2 regions of the Bradyrhizobium sp. SZCCHNRI1009 genome follow, and region 2 is predicted to be linked to the other one. Evidence: riboswitches for the same ligand, from Rfam matches in the RefSeq annotation. Region 2 holds a riboswitch; the other holds the start of a gene.
The links. A riboswitch is a leader RNA that binds a small molecule or an ion and turns the genes downstream of it on or off. The one in region 2 is predicted to bind S-adenosylmethionine.
Positions count from the first base shown of each region.

Region 1: linked by a shared signal. The riboswitch ahead of QX010_RS32855 (homoserine O-acetyltransferase) and the one ahead of QX010_RS22770 (O-succinylhomoserine sulfhydrylase) in region 2 are both predicted to bind S-adenosylmethionine.

Region 1 is NZ_JAUEUL010000045.1:509-7,892, forward strand. Features, by position in the region: gene metW (methionine biosynthesis protein MetW) at 1-644, opposite strand, end outside; gene QX010_RS32855 (homoserine O-acetyltransferase) at 648-1,901, opposite strand; SAM riboswitch at 1,984-2,063, opposite strand; gene QX010_RS32860 (chorismate mutase) at 2,259-3,092, shown strand; gene hisC (histidinol-phosphate transaminase) at 3,130-4,227, shown strand; gene QX010_RS32870 (prephenate/arogenate dehydrogenase family protein) at 4,224-5,159, shown strand; gene QX010_RS32875 (DUF2125 domain-containing protein) at 5,162-6,346, opposite strand; gene QX010_RS32880 (gamma-glutamylcyclotransferase) at 6,446-7,042, shown strand; gene QX010_RS32885 (lysophospholipid acyltransferase family protein) at 7,046-7,384, opposite strand, start outside.
Region 2 is NZ_JAUEUL010000014.1:75,245-82,628, reverse strand. Features, by position in the region: gene QX010_RS22775 (GDSL-type esterase/lipase family protein) at 1-856, shown strand, start outside; gene QX010_RS22770 (O-succinylhomoserine sulfhydrylase) at 984-2,192, opposite strand; SAM riboswitch at 2,271-2,350, opposite strand; gene QX010_RS22765 (2'-deoxycytidine 5'-triphosphate deaminase) at 2,463-3,569, shown strand; gene QX010_RS22760 (MATE family efflux transporter) at 3,698-5,176, shown strand; gene QX010_RS22755 (SRPBCC family protein) at 5,181-5,582, opposite strand; gene QX010_RS22750 (VOC family protein) at 5,593-5,952, opposite strand; gene QX010_RS22745 (AraC family transcriptional regulator) at 6,005-6,844, opposite strand; gene QX010_RS22740 (methylated-DNA--[protein]-cysteine S-methyltransferase) at 6,921-7,384, opposite strand, start outside.

The DNA of each region.
Region 1 (7,384 bases), on a different contig from region 2:
CTCAGCAGAAACACCCCCTGCTCGCCGAACATGTTCCAGAACCACCAGGGCATGGCGACGCGCAGGGGACGGCCGTAACTATCGAGGGCGACGGCGCGCTCCATCTTGACGCCGATCTCGTCGCAGAGCTGCACGAAGTCCTTGATGGTGCAGAAATGAATGTTCGGCGTGTCGTACCAGGTGAAGGGCAGATTGTCGGTGCGCGGCATGTGGCCACCGACCAGCAACTGCAGCCGCAGCCGCCAGAAGCCGAAATTCGGAAAGGTGACGATGGCGCGGCGGCCGATGCGCAGCAGGTTCTCCAGCACGACCTTGGGCTGCCGCGTCGCCTGCAGGGTCTGCGACAGAATCACGTAGTCGAACGCGTCGTCCGGATAATCGACGAGATCCGTATCGGCGTCGCCCTGCACCACCGCGAGCCCCTTGGCGACGCAATGGTTGACGCCCTCGCGGGACAGCTCGATGCCGCGGCCGTCGATGCCGCGGCTTTCCAGCAGTTGCAGCAGATCGCCATCGCCGCAGCCGATGTCGAGCACCTTGGAGCCGCGCTCGACCATGCCGGCGACCAGCAGATGATCAGGCCGATAGGCCAGCACCTCGCCGCCAGTGAAGCCGTTCAGCGGCAGCACACCCTGCATGCTCATAGCTCAGTCTCCCTTCGCATGGGCAAGCCCGCGCGCCTTGCCGGCGGAATCGAGAAACGCGCTGGCGATCTCGAAGAACTCGGGGACATCGAGCAGGAACGCGTCGTGGCCCCGGTCGGTCTCGATCTCGGCGAACGACACCCGCGCGCTGGAGGCGTTGAGCGCATGCACCAGCGCGCGCGACTCCGCAGTCGGAAACAGCCAGTCGCTGGTGAACGACACCACGCAAAAACGGGTCTTGATGCCGCGAAACGCCGCCGCCAGCACGCCGTCATGGTCGCCGGCGATGTCGAAATAATCCATCGCCCGCGTCAGATAGAGATAGGAGTTGGCGTCGAAGCGCTCGACGAAGGACGATCCCTGGTAGCGCAGGTAGCTCTCGACCTGGAAATCGGCGTCGAAGGAGAACGTCGGCAGCTCGCGGTCCTGCATGCGGCGGCCGAACTTGCGATGCAAGGCGGCGTCGGAGAGGTAGGTGATGTGCGCAGCCATGCGCGCCACAGCCAGGCCGCGATGCGGATGCGTGCCCTTGTCGGCGTAACGGCCGTGATCCCAGTCGGGATCGGCCATCACGGCCTGGCGGCCAAGCTCGTGGAAGGCGATGTTCTGCGCCGAGTGGCGCGTCGCGCAGGCGATCGCGAGATTGGCGAACACGCGCTGCGGATAGGCCACCGTCCATTGCAGCGCCTGCATGCCGCCCATCGAGCCGCCCACCACGGCGAACAGCGTGTCGATGCCGAGATGGTCGATCAGCATCGCCTGCGCCCGCACCATGTCGGGGATGGTGATGATCGGGAAATCGAGCCCCCACACCTTGCCGGTGGCGGGGTTCAGCGAGGCCGGCCCGGTCGAGCCCATGCAGCCGCCGATCACGTTGGAGCAGATGATGAAATAGCGGCCGGGATCGAGCGGGCGGCCGGGGCCGACCAGCGTCTCCCACCAGCCGGGCTTGCCGGTGACGGGATGGCGGTTGGCGACGTGCTGGTCGCCGGTCAGCGCGTGGCAGACCAGCACCGCGTTCGACCGGTCGGCATTGAGCTCGCCGTAGGTCTGGTAGGCGATCTGGAACGGCGACAGGTCGACGCCGCAATCGAGCCTGAGCGGCTTGTCGGCGCCGAACTGCGCCACCGGCGAGCTCGGATGATCGACCTCGTGCGAGCGCTCGTCGGGCGCGACCGTGCGCAACGCGGATGTAGGCGTCGCAGATTTGGACGTCGCAGATTTGGACTTCGGCGTCAGACCTGTCATGTCTCTCACCCCAGCCATCCGGCCAGGGCTCCCGAACCACGTGACACATCAGGCCATGAAAAACCCGGCCTGAACTGGGGTTCGGCCGGGATCGATAACGTCCCCGGCCTGTTTAGCGAGTTTTTTAACGTGGCTGCAAGCCGGCCGGCTCAAATGACCACGGAACGGGCAGAAACTAGTCCCGCGGGCGCTATTCGTCAAGGCAAGCTGGGGTTGACCGTTGGTCGGGCGCTCTGCCGCAGGTCAGCCAAGCCTGGATGGCGCAAGGTAAACTTGCTGTTGCGCAGGTCCGCGGCATCGGAGAGAACGGCATCCGTTCCTTTGGCCGCAGGTTTTCCCGTGGCCTCGCGAAGAGTGACACGGACCATGTCGAACCCGCCGCCCGCCCCGCCCTCGCTCGCCGATCTGCGCAAGGAGATCGATGCCATCGATGAGCAGGTCCATCAGTTGCTGATGAACAGGGCCGACATCATCGACCGGCTGATCAAGGTCAAGAAGACCCAGGAGGTTGGCTCGGCGTTCAGGCCCGCGCGCGAGGCCGACATGATGCGCCGCCTGGTGCAGCGCCATCGCGGCATCCTGCCGCTCGACACCGTCGAGGGGATCTGGCGCGTGATCGTCTCGACCTTCACCTATGTGCAGGCGCCGTTCTCGGTTCATGCCGACGTGTCGGTCGGCGAATCCGCGATGCGCGATTCCGCCAGGTTCCATTTCGGATTCGTGGTGCCCTACGTGCCGCATTTCAGCGCGCAAGCCGCGGTCGAGGCTGTGGCGCGCTCGAAGGGCGATCTCGCGCTGGTGTCGACGACCTCCGGCCATACGCCGTGGTGGATCACGCTCGAGCCCGTGGGCGCGCCAAAGATCATCGCGCGGATGCCGTTCATCGAGCGCGCCGACCATCCCGCCGCGCTGCCGGTGTTCGCGGTGTCGCGCGTCGCCGACGATGCGCTGGTGCTCGAGGTCGAGACCTGGAGCATCCGCGTCTCCGGCTGGAATGCGCAGGTGTCGCGGGCGCTGTCGCCGCTCGCCGACGTCATCGCGGTGCCCGATACCGCCTTCGACGGCGCCGCACTGCTGGTATCGATCGAGTCGCCGTCGAACCTCGACAAGATCAGGGCTGCCCTGATCGCGGCGGGCGCCTCGGTACGCTCCGCCGCCCTCGTCGGCGGCCATGCGAAACGCTATACGGTTCCGAGCTGAGACGCCTCGCGCCAGTGATGATTTTCCGGAGTTGACGATGAACCGCCCCGTGCCGAACCCCGGCATCCTCGATATCGCGCCCTATACACCGGGCAAGAGTCCCCAGCCGGAGCCGGGCCGCAAGGTTTTCAAACTGTCGGCCAATGAGACCCCGTTCGGCCCCTCGCCGAGGGCGATCGAGGCATTCAAGAGTGCGGCCACTCACCTGGAAGATTATCCGGAAGGGACTTCACGGGTGCTGCGCCAGGCGATCGGCCGCGCCTACGGCCTCGATCCCGACCGCATCGTCTGCGGCGCCGGCTCCGACGAGATCCTCAATCTGCTGGCACACACCTTTCTCGGCCAAGGCGACGAGGCGATCTCCACCGCCCACGGCTTCCTGGTCTATCCGATCGCGACCATGGCCTGCGGCGCCAGGAACGTGGTTGCCGCGGAGACGGAATATCGCACCGACGTCGACGCCATCCTTGCCGCGGTGACGCCGCGCACCAAGCTGGTCTGGCTCGCCAACCCGAACAACCCGACCGGCACCTACATCCCGTTCGACGAGGTCAAGCGGCTGCGCGCCGGCCTGCCGTCGCAGGTCGTGCTGGTGCTCGACGCCGCCTATGCCGATTACGTTTCGCGCAACGACTACGAGTTCGGGCTCGAGCTGGTCGCCACGACCGAGAACACCGTCGTCACCCACACCTTTTCCAAGATCCACGGGCTCGCGGCGCTCCGCGTTGGCTGGATGTTCGGCCCGGCGCATATCGTCGATGCGATCAACCGCATCCGCGGGCCGTTCAACGTTTCCTCACCGGCGATGCTCGCGGCGGTCGCCGCGATCGAGGACACCGCGCATCAGCAGATGTCGAAGACGCACACGGAAACGTGGCGCAACTGGCTGACCGAGGAGATCGGCAAGCTTGGGCTGAAGGTGACGCCGAGTGTCACCAATTTCATCCTGATCCACTTCCCGACCGACAAGGGCAAGACCGCGGTCGAGGCCGACGAATTCCTGACCCGGCGCGGCCTCGTGCTGCGCGCGCTCGCCAACTACAAGCTGCCGAACGCGTTGCGCATGACGATCGGCACCGAGGAGGCCAATCGTCTGGTCGTGGAGGCTCTCAGCGAATTCATGAGGGCGACATGAGCGTCGCGGGGCGATTCGAACGCGTCGCGCTGATCGGCTTCGGCCTGATCGGCGGCTCGATCGCGCGCGCGGCGCGGCTGCAGGGCGTGGCCGGCGAGATCGTCACCACGGCGCGCTCGGAGAAGACGCGCGCGCGTGTCGCCGAGCTCGGCGTCGTCGACCGCGTCGTCGCGAGCAATGAAGAGGCGGTCAAGGACGCCGATCTCGTCATCCTCTGCATTCCCGTCGGCGCCTGCGGTCCGGTTGCGGCCGAGATCGCGCCGCATCTGAAGCCGGGCGCCGTCGTCTCCGACGTTGGCTCGGTGAAAGGCGCGATCGTGCGCGACATGGCGCCGCATCTTCCGGCGAACGTCCACTTCGTGCCGGCCCATCCCGTGGCCGGCACCGAGAATTCCGGGCCCGATTCCGGCTTCGCCGAGCTGTTCATCAACCGCTGGTGCATCCTGACGCCGCCCGACGGCGTCGATGCCGGCGCGATCGATCGTCTGCGTGCATTCTGGACGGCGCTCGGCGCCAAGGTCGAGATCATGACGCCGGACCATCACGACCGCGTGCTCGCGATCACCAGCCACCTACCGCATCTGATCGCCTACACCATCGTCGGCACCGCCGACGAGCTGGCGCAGGTGACCGAGTCCGAGGTGATCAAATTCTCCGCCGGCGGCTTCCGCGACTTCACCCGCATCGCCGCCTCCGATCCGACGATGTGGCGCGACATCTTCCTGAGCAACAAGGATGCCGTGCTCGACATGCTCGGCACCTTCACCGAGGACCTGTCGAAGCTGACGCGGGCGATCCGGCGCGGCGACGGCGAGGCGCTGTTCGATCACTTCACCCGCACGCGCGCGATCCGCCGCGGCATCGTCGATATCGGCCAGGATTCGGCGGCGCCGGATTTCGGCCGGCCGCTGCCGCAGTTGAAGAAGAGCTGAGGTCAGAACAGCGGCGGGACACGGGCGACCTTGAACGGACCGAGCACGACGACGCCGTCGGAGAACCGCAGCGGGAAGGTCCGCGCCTTGCGGCCTTCGAGGGTGGCCTCCTTGCCGAGCGCATTGATGCCAAGTGCGACGCCGACATTGGCGTTCTGCTTGACGACCTTGCCGAGGCCGGGAATGGCGCGGTCGAGCGCACCGAGCAGGTTGTTGACGTCCTGCGACTTCACACCGGGCGCCACGCGGTCGAGCGTTCCCTGCGGCACGCCGTTCTCGAGCATCTTGTCGAGGCCGAGCGCCGGGATGACCTTTTCGATCCCGGCGACCGTCATCTGCACCTCGCCATCGATGTTGCCGTTGGCGGTCAGGCTGAGCGTGCCCGAGGCAACGGCGAGCAACTCGCCCTGCTGGATGCGCGATTGGACGATCTCGACATGACCGCCGGCGGCCTGGATCTCGCGAAACCGCTCCGGCCAGGGTTTGGGCCGGAAGTCCTTCAGACCGGTGACGCGGGCCTGGATGTCGGCATTGAACGGTTCGGCCAGCAGCGGATGACCGCCCTGGATGCTGCCGTTTTCGATCTGCAGCGCAGTCTCCAGCACCGGATGATCCGACGGCGTGCCCTCGGCGAGACGGCCGTGCAATTCGGCATGATCGGCGCGCGCTGCGGGCACGGCGGTGTTGCCCTCGATGCGGTCGATGGTCGGTTGTTCGAACACGAGGTCGGCGCGCTGCGGCGGCCCCGGGAGGCCGCGGACGCTGGCCTCGCCGACGCGCCAGTTCACGGAGAACGACGCCGGTCCACGACCATCGGCAATCGTCGCGGGTCCCTTGAACTCCGCGATGATCCGCTTCGGGTCCCAAACCTGGGCGACGACGAGGATCTCGTCGAGCTTCGCATTCATCAAGGGCGTACCGGCCGCCTGCGAAAACAGCGCCACGCTTGGATCCGTGCAGCGGACCTCGAGCCGGAACGGGAAGCCCGCGACCGAGCGCTTCGCGCAGTCATAGACGCGTCCCGATTTTGCTTCGCGCGCACGCCAGGCGTCGGCCTGGACATCCACTTGCGAAGCGGCGAAGAACCAGAATGCGCTCCACGCAACAGCGGCGATCAGGAGCAGGACGGGAGCGATGAAAAGCCCCCAGCGAGAGCGCCTGCGCGGCGGTTGCGGCGAACGAGACATGCAGGACACCCTTTGGGCAGCAATTTTGGCAATTCGGCGATCACGGATTGTGTATCTAAATTAACAATTCGCGAGCACCGTACTTAGGCTTCCGCATTGATGTCCGCAATGACCCTCTCCGAACCCGACCTTCCCGATGGCGACCTCTGGGTGTTCGGCTATGGCTCGCTGATGTGGCGGCCCGGATTCGCCTTTCTCGAGCAGGTGCCGGCGCGGCTGATCGGCGAGCATCGCGCGCTCTGTGTGTATTCGTTCGTCCACCGCGGAACGCCGGAGAAGCCGGGCCTCGTCCTCGGTCTCGATCGCGGCGGCGCGTGTCGCGGCATTGCGTTTCGGGTCGCAGCAGACAAGCGCGACGAGACCATCGCCTACTTGCGGGCGCGTGAGCAGGTGACCTCGGTCTATCGCGAAGTGACGCGCTCGGTTTGGCTTGAAAACGAAGCGCGCGAGCGGGTGAGCGCATTGGTCTACGTGGTCGATCGCGGCCATGTGCAATATGCAGGCCGGCTGTCGCCGCAGGAGCAGTTGCGCCATGTGCGCCAGGGTCACGGCCAGTCCGGCGCCAATCGCGACTACGTGATCTCGACCGTGAAGGCGATCGAGGCGCAGGGCTTTCGCGACACGCAGTTGCATCGGCTGGCGACGATGCTGCACGATGACGGCCACTCGCTGCATCCTGCGCCAGGCAAGACATAGCCCTCAGGCCTTCACCGGTGCCGGCACCCGGCCAAACAACCGCGCCTGTTCCGCCTGCCCCGCGGCAACGAGCCGGCCGGTCGCCTCTTCGATCACGCTCTGAATCCGCGCCATGAACTCATCGCGCGGCAGGCCAGGCGGCAGCGGATCGAGAAACTCCACGACGAGCGTGCCCGGATAGCGCAGAAATGTGCGGCGTGGCCAAAACAGCCCCGAATTCAGGGCCACCGGCAGGCAGGGTACGCCGCAATCCGTGTAGATCAGGCCAACCCCGCCCTTGTAGTCCGGCGGTGCGCCCGCCGGACGCCGGGTGCCTTCCGGGAAGATCACAAACTGACGGCC
Region 2 (7,384 bases):
GACCGATGCACAGCCGCCGGCTGCAGCCGGGCAGGGCGTCGCGGCCACGCCGCCGCAATCGCGCAGCATCACCGAGCGGGCGATCGACAAGGTCAAGCAGGTCGCCAAATCGGCCACCGACATCTTCAACCGCGTGCCGTGCCTGGCGCCGAAGGGCGTCGCGAAGAAGAATTTCATTTCGCTGCCGCACGTCGCCAACAAGCTCGCCTCCGGCCTGCCGATCGTGATCGTCGCCTTCGGCTCGTCGTCGACGCAGGGCTATGGCGCGAGCGCGCCGGACTACACCTATCCGAATCGGCTCGCCGCGCAGCTGCGCCGGCAATATCCGATGGTCGACATCAGCGTCATCAATGCCGGCGTCGGCGGCGAGGATGCGCCGGAGATGATGAAGCGGATCGAGACGTCGGTGATCGACCGTCACCCGGATCTCGTGATCTGGCAGGTCGGCACCAATGCCGTGCTGCGCGATCTCGATCCGGCCGAGACCGCCAGGCTGGTCGAGGACGGCGTCGCCAAGATCCAGGCCGCAGCCTCCGATGTCGTGCTGGTCGATCTGCAATATTCGCCGCGCGTGAACGAGCGGCAGGAGAGCGCGGGTCGCATGAACAAGCTGCTCGGCCGCATCGCCGAGCTGCATCACGCCGGCATCTTCCCGCGCTTCGAGGTGATGCGCGACTGGCACGAGCGGCAGGCGATCCCGATGAACGAGTTCGTGATCTCGGACGGCTTGCACATGAGCGATTGGGGTTATGCCTGCTTCGCGCAACTGCTCGGCGACGACATCATCCGCTCGGTTGGCCAGGTCAAGCTCGGCATCAACGCGCCGGCCGAGGTGCCGACCTATCGGCCGATGTGACGCCGCAGGCGTCATCCCGGGGCGCTCGCCGCGCGAGCGAACCCGGGATGGTGATGTGCGGATGAGGAATGACGAGTAGCGCGCAGGGATGAGATCGGTCTACTCGCGACGCTCACTTCGCCATTCGCTACGCCGCCCTGAGGGCGGCATCGAGATCCTCGATCAGATCATCGGCATGCTCGAGCCCGGCGGAGAAGCGGATGAAGCCCTCGCTAATGCCGAGCTCGGCGCGCGCGTCCGGCGTCAGCCGCTGATGCGTGGTCGTCGCGGGATGCGTGACCAGCGTCTTGGCGTCGCCGAGATTGTTGGAGATGCGTGCGAGCCTCAATCCGTTGAGCGTACGGAACGCCGCCGCCTTGCCGCCCTTCACCTCGAAGCCGACCAGGGTCGAGCCGGCGCGCATCTGCTTCTTGACCGTCGCCGCCTGCGGATGGTCCTCGCGTCCGGGATAGATCAGCCGCGAGATCTTCGGATGCGCGGCGAGAAAATCGGCGACCTTGCCGGCGGTCTCAGTCTGCGCGCGCACGCGCACCGCGAGCGTCTCCAGGCCCTTGAGCAGGACCCAGGCGTTGAACGGCGAGATCGACGGGCCGGTCTGGCGCATGAAGTTGTGGATGTGCTCGGCGATGAAGGCTTCCGACGACAGGATCACGCCGCCGAGGCAGCGGCCCTGGCCGTCGATGTGCTTGGTCGCGGAGTAGACGACGACGTCCGCGCCGAGCGCGAGCGGGCTCTGCCAGATCGGCGTGGCGAACACGTTGTCGACGATCAGCCGCGCGCCATGGGCGTGCGCGATCTCGGCGATCGCGGGAATGTCCATCACGTCGAGCGTCGGATTGGTCGGGCTCTCGAGGAAGAAGCTCTTGGTATTCGGCCTGACCGCCTTCTGCCACTGGTCGAGATCGAGCCCATCGACCAGCGTCGACTCGATACCGTAGCGCGGCAGCAGATCCTCGACCACGTAGCGGCACGAGCCGAACAGCGCCTTGGCCGCGACGACGTGATCGCCGGCCCGCAGGGGGGCCAGGATCGCCGTGGTGACCGCAGCCATGCCGGTTGCGGCCGAGCGGCAGGCCTCGGCGCCCTCGAGCTCGATCATGCGGCGCTCGAACATCGCCGTGGTCGGATTGGAGAAGCGCGAATAGATGAAGCCGGGATCCTCGCCCTTGAAGCGCGCCTCGCACTCCTCGGCCGTGGCGTAGACGAAACCTTGCGTCAGATAGAGCGCTTCGGCGGTCTCGCCGAATTCGGAGCGCAAGGTGCCGGAATGCACCAGCCGGGTTTCGGGACGATACTGGGCGAACGACACCGGCGCCTTCGCGGGGGACTTCGACATGTGACCTCCATCGTGACCACCGCGCTCGGCGCGATGGGCACAAAAAAACCGGCCTGGGAAAACTCCTCAAGGCCGGGATCACATTCGTCCCCGGCCTGTTTAGCGACTTATTTAACGTGGCTGCAAGCCGGCCGGCTCAAATCACCACGGGATAAGTGGTGCTCATAGTCGCAACCGGCCTTTCCGTCAAGCCGGCCATCGGATAACCGGTCAAAAGACCCTATATTGGCTCCACAAGCCGCCGTTCCGGCGCCTGCAAAGGATCAGGCCTTGCCGTTTTCGCTTCCCGCCGACGCCCACGGCATCCTCCCCGATCGCATGATCGTAGCGATGGCGGAGGCCGGCTTGATCATTCCCGAATATGATTTCGTCGAGAGCCAGATCCAGCCGGCGAGCTTGGACCTGCGGCTCGGCGACGTCGCCTACAGGGTGCGCGCGAGCTTTCTGCCGGGGCCGGGATCGACCGTCGCCGAGCGCATCGACGAATTGAAGCTGCACGAGTTCGCGCTCGCCGACGGCGCGGTTCTGGAGACCAACTGCGTCTACATCGTGCCGCTGCTGGAGAGCCTGGCGCTGCCGAAGGACATCGTCGCGGCCGCCAATCCGAAGAGCTCGACCGGCCGGCTCGACGTTTTCACCCGCGTGATCGCCGACGGCACGCGACGCTTCGACATGATCGGCGCCGGCTATCACGGTCCGCTCTATGCCGAGATCAGCCCGAAGACGTTTCCGGTCCTTTTGCGCGAAGGCTCGCGCCTGTCCCAGGTTCGCTTCCGCTATCGCGACGCGGTCCTGTCGGAGGACGAATTGATCGCGCTGCACCAGGCCGAGCGGCTGGTGGATCGCGATGATGCGGATCTCGCCGGCGGTGTCGCTCTGTCCGTCGACCTCTCAGGCAGCAATGCGAACGGCTATGTCGGCTACCGCGCCAAGCGCCATACCGGCGTCGTCGACGTCGACCGCCGCGCCGGCTATCCGGTCGAGGAGTTCTGGGAGCCGATCAAGGCACGGCCCGACGGCAGCCTCATCCTCGATCCCGGCGAGTTCTACATCCTGGCCTCGAAGGAAGCCGTGCAGGTGCCGCCGGACTACGCCGCGGAGATGGTGCCGTTCGATCCGCTGGTCGGCGAATTCCGCGTCCACTATGCCGGCTTCTTCGATCCCGGTTTCGGCTATGCCGGCGCCGGCGGGCAGGGCTCGCGCGCGGTGCTCGAGGTGCGCTCGCGCGAGGTGCCGTTCATCCTCGAGCACGGCCAGATCGTCGGCCGCCTGGTCTACGAGAAGATGCTGGCGCGTCCCAACGCGATGTATGGCAGCCGCATCGGCTCCAACTACCAGGCCCAGGGCCTGAAGCTTTCCAAGCACTTCCGCTTCTAGCCGGCTGCGTCTGCCGCGCACCCCCAATGCGCCTGCCGCACAGGGCGCGCGCCAGCGCCGTGCTAGGAAAGCGAAAGCAATCGAACGATAAGATGGCCGCGACCTGCGCGGCCGAGCGGGGAGCTGAGATGTCCGAGATCGGCCTGGCCGACAATCCGGTCGGCGAGGGGCGTGCATTGCCGCCCCCCGAGAAGCCGATGCGGAATAAGCTCGTCGACGGACCCATCCTGCGCACCCTGCTGTCGCTGGCCTGGCCGAACATCATCGCCAACACGGCCGGCACCTGCGTCGTCATTGCCGAGACCTCCTATATCGGCCGGCTCGGCATCGAGGCGCTGGCGGCGATGGCGCTGGTGTTTCCGCTGGTGATCCTGACCATGACGATGTCCGGCGGCGCGATGGGCGGCGGTGTGGCCTCGGCGATCGCACGCGCGCTCGGCGCCGGCGACACCGATCGCGCCTCGACGCTCGCCTCGCATGCGCTGCTGATCGCGCTGCTGTTCGGCGCGACCTTCATGATCGGCATGCTGGTGTTCGGCCCGGCCTTGCTGGAGTTGCTCGGCGGCCGCGGCGCGGTGCTGAGCCATGCCACGGCCTATCTGCAGATCTTCTTCGGCGGCGCGATCCTGCCCTGGCTGATGAACTCGATGGCCGGCATCCTGCGCGGCACCGGCAACATGAAGCTGCCGTCGTTCATGATCCTGAGCTCGGCGATGCTGCAGATCGTGCTGGGCGGCACGCTCAGCCTGGTCCTCGGGCTCGGTATGCGCGGCGTCGCCGCCGGCGCGCTGCTGGCGTTCTGCGTCAGCATCTCGGTGATGGGCTGGTACCTAATTTCGGGGCGCGCGCGCGTCCGGCCGAAGCTGCGCGGCCTCAGGATCAGCGGCGCGATGTTCGCCGACATTCTCAAGGTCGGCGCCGTCGCCTGCTTCTCGCCGCTGCAATCCGTGCTGTCGATCGCGATCTTCACGCATATGCTGGCGTCGTTCGGCACCGCGGTGCTCGCCGGCTACGGCATCGGCGCGCGGCTCGAATTTATGATGACCACGGTCGCCTTCTCCGTCGGCATGGCCTCGGTGCCGATGGTCGGCATGGCGATCGGCGCGCAGCGAATCGCGCGCGCCCGCCGCATCGCCTGGACGGCGGGGCTGGTGTCGTTCGCGTCGGTTGGCGCGCTGTCGACGCTGATCGCGATCGTCCCACAATTGTGGGTCGACATCTTCACCCAGGACGAGAGCGCGCGCGGCGCCGGCCGGCACTATCTGCAGGTCGCCGCGCCGATGTATGCCTTCATCGGCCTGGCGATCTCGATGTACTTCTCTTCGCAGGGCGCAGCCAGGGTGATCGGTCCGGTGCTGGCGCAAACGGTGCGGCTCGTGTTCATCGCCGCAGGTGGCTCTTATCTGTTGAGCCATGCCGCGACCGAGGGCGACTTCTTCATGCTGGCGGCGTCCTCGATGGTGCTGCTCGGCGTGCTGACGCTCGCGAGCGTCATGCTCACGCGGTGGGGGCCGAAGCCGGCCGCGGCGCTGGAGCTGCGCCCGGCCGTGCTGGCGGCCGGACGCGGTCCTGACGCGCACGCGCCGCCCCCGGCGCGTGTCGGCTGAGCCGCTATCCGCGCAGCCTGCCCAACGTGTCCTGCATCGCGCGCGCGCCGAGCTCCATCTGCTGCTCGATATAGGGCGCGATCTCGTGCGGCAGCACGTCGGTGGTCCAGATCACCCGGCAGCGCTCCTCGCCTTCCGCGATGATCTGAAACGACGCACTGTGCTGGCTGATGCGTTCGTTCCTGATGGCGTAGACGAGGCGCCGGCGCCGATCGTTGCAGTCGACCAGCTGCTCGCGCACCACGCTGCCGTTGGCGAAGCTGACAATGCGGACGTCTCCGTCGAGCCTGGTGCCGGTCACGAAGCCGCGCGCCACCCTGGTATGAACGGCGCCGAAATCGCGCACTGCGTCCCACACTGCACCGGCCGGGGCCGCGATCGGAATGTCCTTCTGGATGGATGCCATGACGCTGACCTCACGGACATACGGCTTCGACGTTGTTGCCGTCGGGATCGATCAGGAAGGCGGCGTAATAGGTCGGGCTGTAGTCCGTGCGCGGCCCGGCGCCGCCATTGTCGCCGCCTCCTGCCTTCAAACCCTCGCTGTGGAATCTGGCGACCGCCGCGTGGTCCTGGGCGCGGAACGCGATATGCGCGGTGCCTTTGCTGGCGCCCTTGTCGAGATACAGCCACAGCGCCGGCTGCCCCTTCGGGCCGATGCCCGCCGACGCCTCGTCCTTGGAGCAGAGGATGTGGCCGAGCGGCGCCAGCGCGGCGGTGTAGAAGCGGACGCTGGCGTCGAGATTGCCGACCCTGAGGCCGATATGATCGTACATCGATGATCTCCATGCTTCGCATGCGGCTGCCGCACGCGCCGGGATCATCCAATCAATGGCGGCTCAGACGGTCTTGGAGAATCTTGCGCTCGCCGCGCGAGGCCTTGCGAAACTTCGCCGGCGACACGCCGGCAGCGCGCGAGAAGGTGCGGGTGAAATTCGACAGATCGGCAAAGCCCGAATCGTAGGCGATGGCGGTGACCGGCGTATCCTCCTCGCTGAGGCGCCGCGCGGCGTGCCGCAGGCGGGAGCGGATCAGATATTGATGCGGCGTCACGCCGATCGTAGCGGCGAACATCCGGAGGAAATGAAACGGGCTGACGCCGGCCTCGCCTGCCGCAGCCGCCAGGTCGATGTCATCATGCGCATTGTCGTCGATCCACAACGCGCTCTCGACCGCGCGCCGTCGGTCGCGAGGGCCTGGTGTCGCGGCGCGCGCCTGCTGGCCCGTGGCGGTCGCGACGAAGCGGCTGGCGATGATATGGCCAATCTCGTCGAGGCCCAGGGTCTGCTCGCGCGCGGCGACGGCCTCCGCGAGCTCAGCGAGGACCATGAGCTCCGGCAGCGGCGGCATCGCGCCGGCCCGCCAGGCCTGCCTGTCGCCGCCGATCTCGTCGATCAGCGCATCGTCGAAGAAGAACGACAGGCATTCGTCGCCGCAGACGTGGTCGTGCGTACACATGAACTCATCGCCGGGATGCCCGACCAGCAGCGCGCCGGTGACCAGCTCGAAGACGCGGCCGCGGTGCCGACAGCCGAAGCTGCCCTTGCGCACATAGGACAGCGAGTAGCCGGCATACTGCTCGACATAGGGACGCTCGCCCGGCATCGCTGCACAGCGGAACTCGGACACGGTGACGTCACGGCTTTCGAACAGGATGGTGGCGGTCATCCTGCAAATCTAGCGCATTGCGGAGGAAAGTGGAGGGCGATGCGCGAGATAATATCGCGCGACGCGAGGCGTCCGCTTACGACGCGCGCGGCCGGTCGACGGCGAGAAACGCGTCGAACAGCGTCAGGCCGGCATGAGGCCGTGCGCCTTCGAGCGACAGCAGCCGACGCTTGGAGACGATGCCGCTGTTGGGCGACGGCTTGTCGAGGCCGTTGCCGATGTCGCGGACGCGATGGCAAGGGACGATCAGGACGAACGTATTCTTGGTCAGTGCCTGCGCGATCGAGTTCAGCGCCTTGGGCACGTGCAGTTCGTCTGCGATCGCGTCGGCGGTGCGCGTCTCGCCGCGCGGAATCGCGCGAATGTAATCGTAGACGCGCTGGTTGAAGGGCGTGACGCCGTCGAGGTCGAGCGCAACGTCGGAGAAGTCGACCTCCTGCCCGCGCAGCATGGCCGCGATGCCTTCGATGGCGAGTTCAGTATTCGAACACGGGCGCTGCTCCCGTGCGTCGGGAAACTGGCGAAACAGGCGCCGCCGCG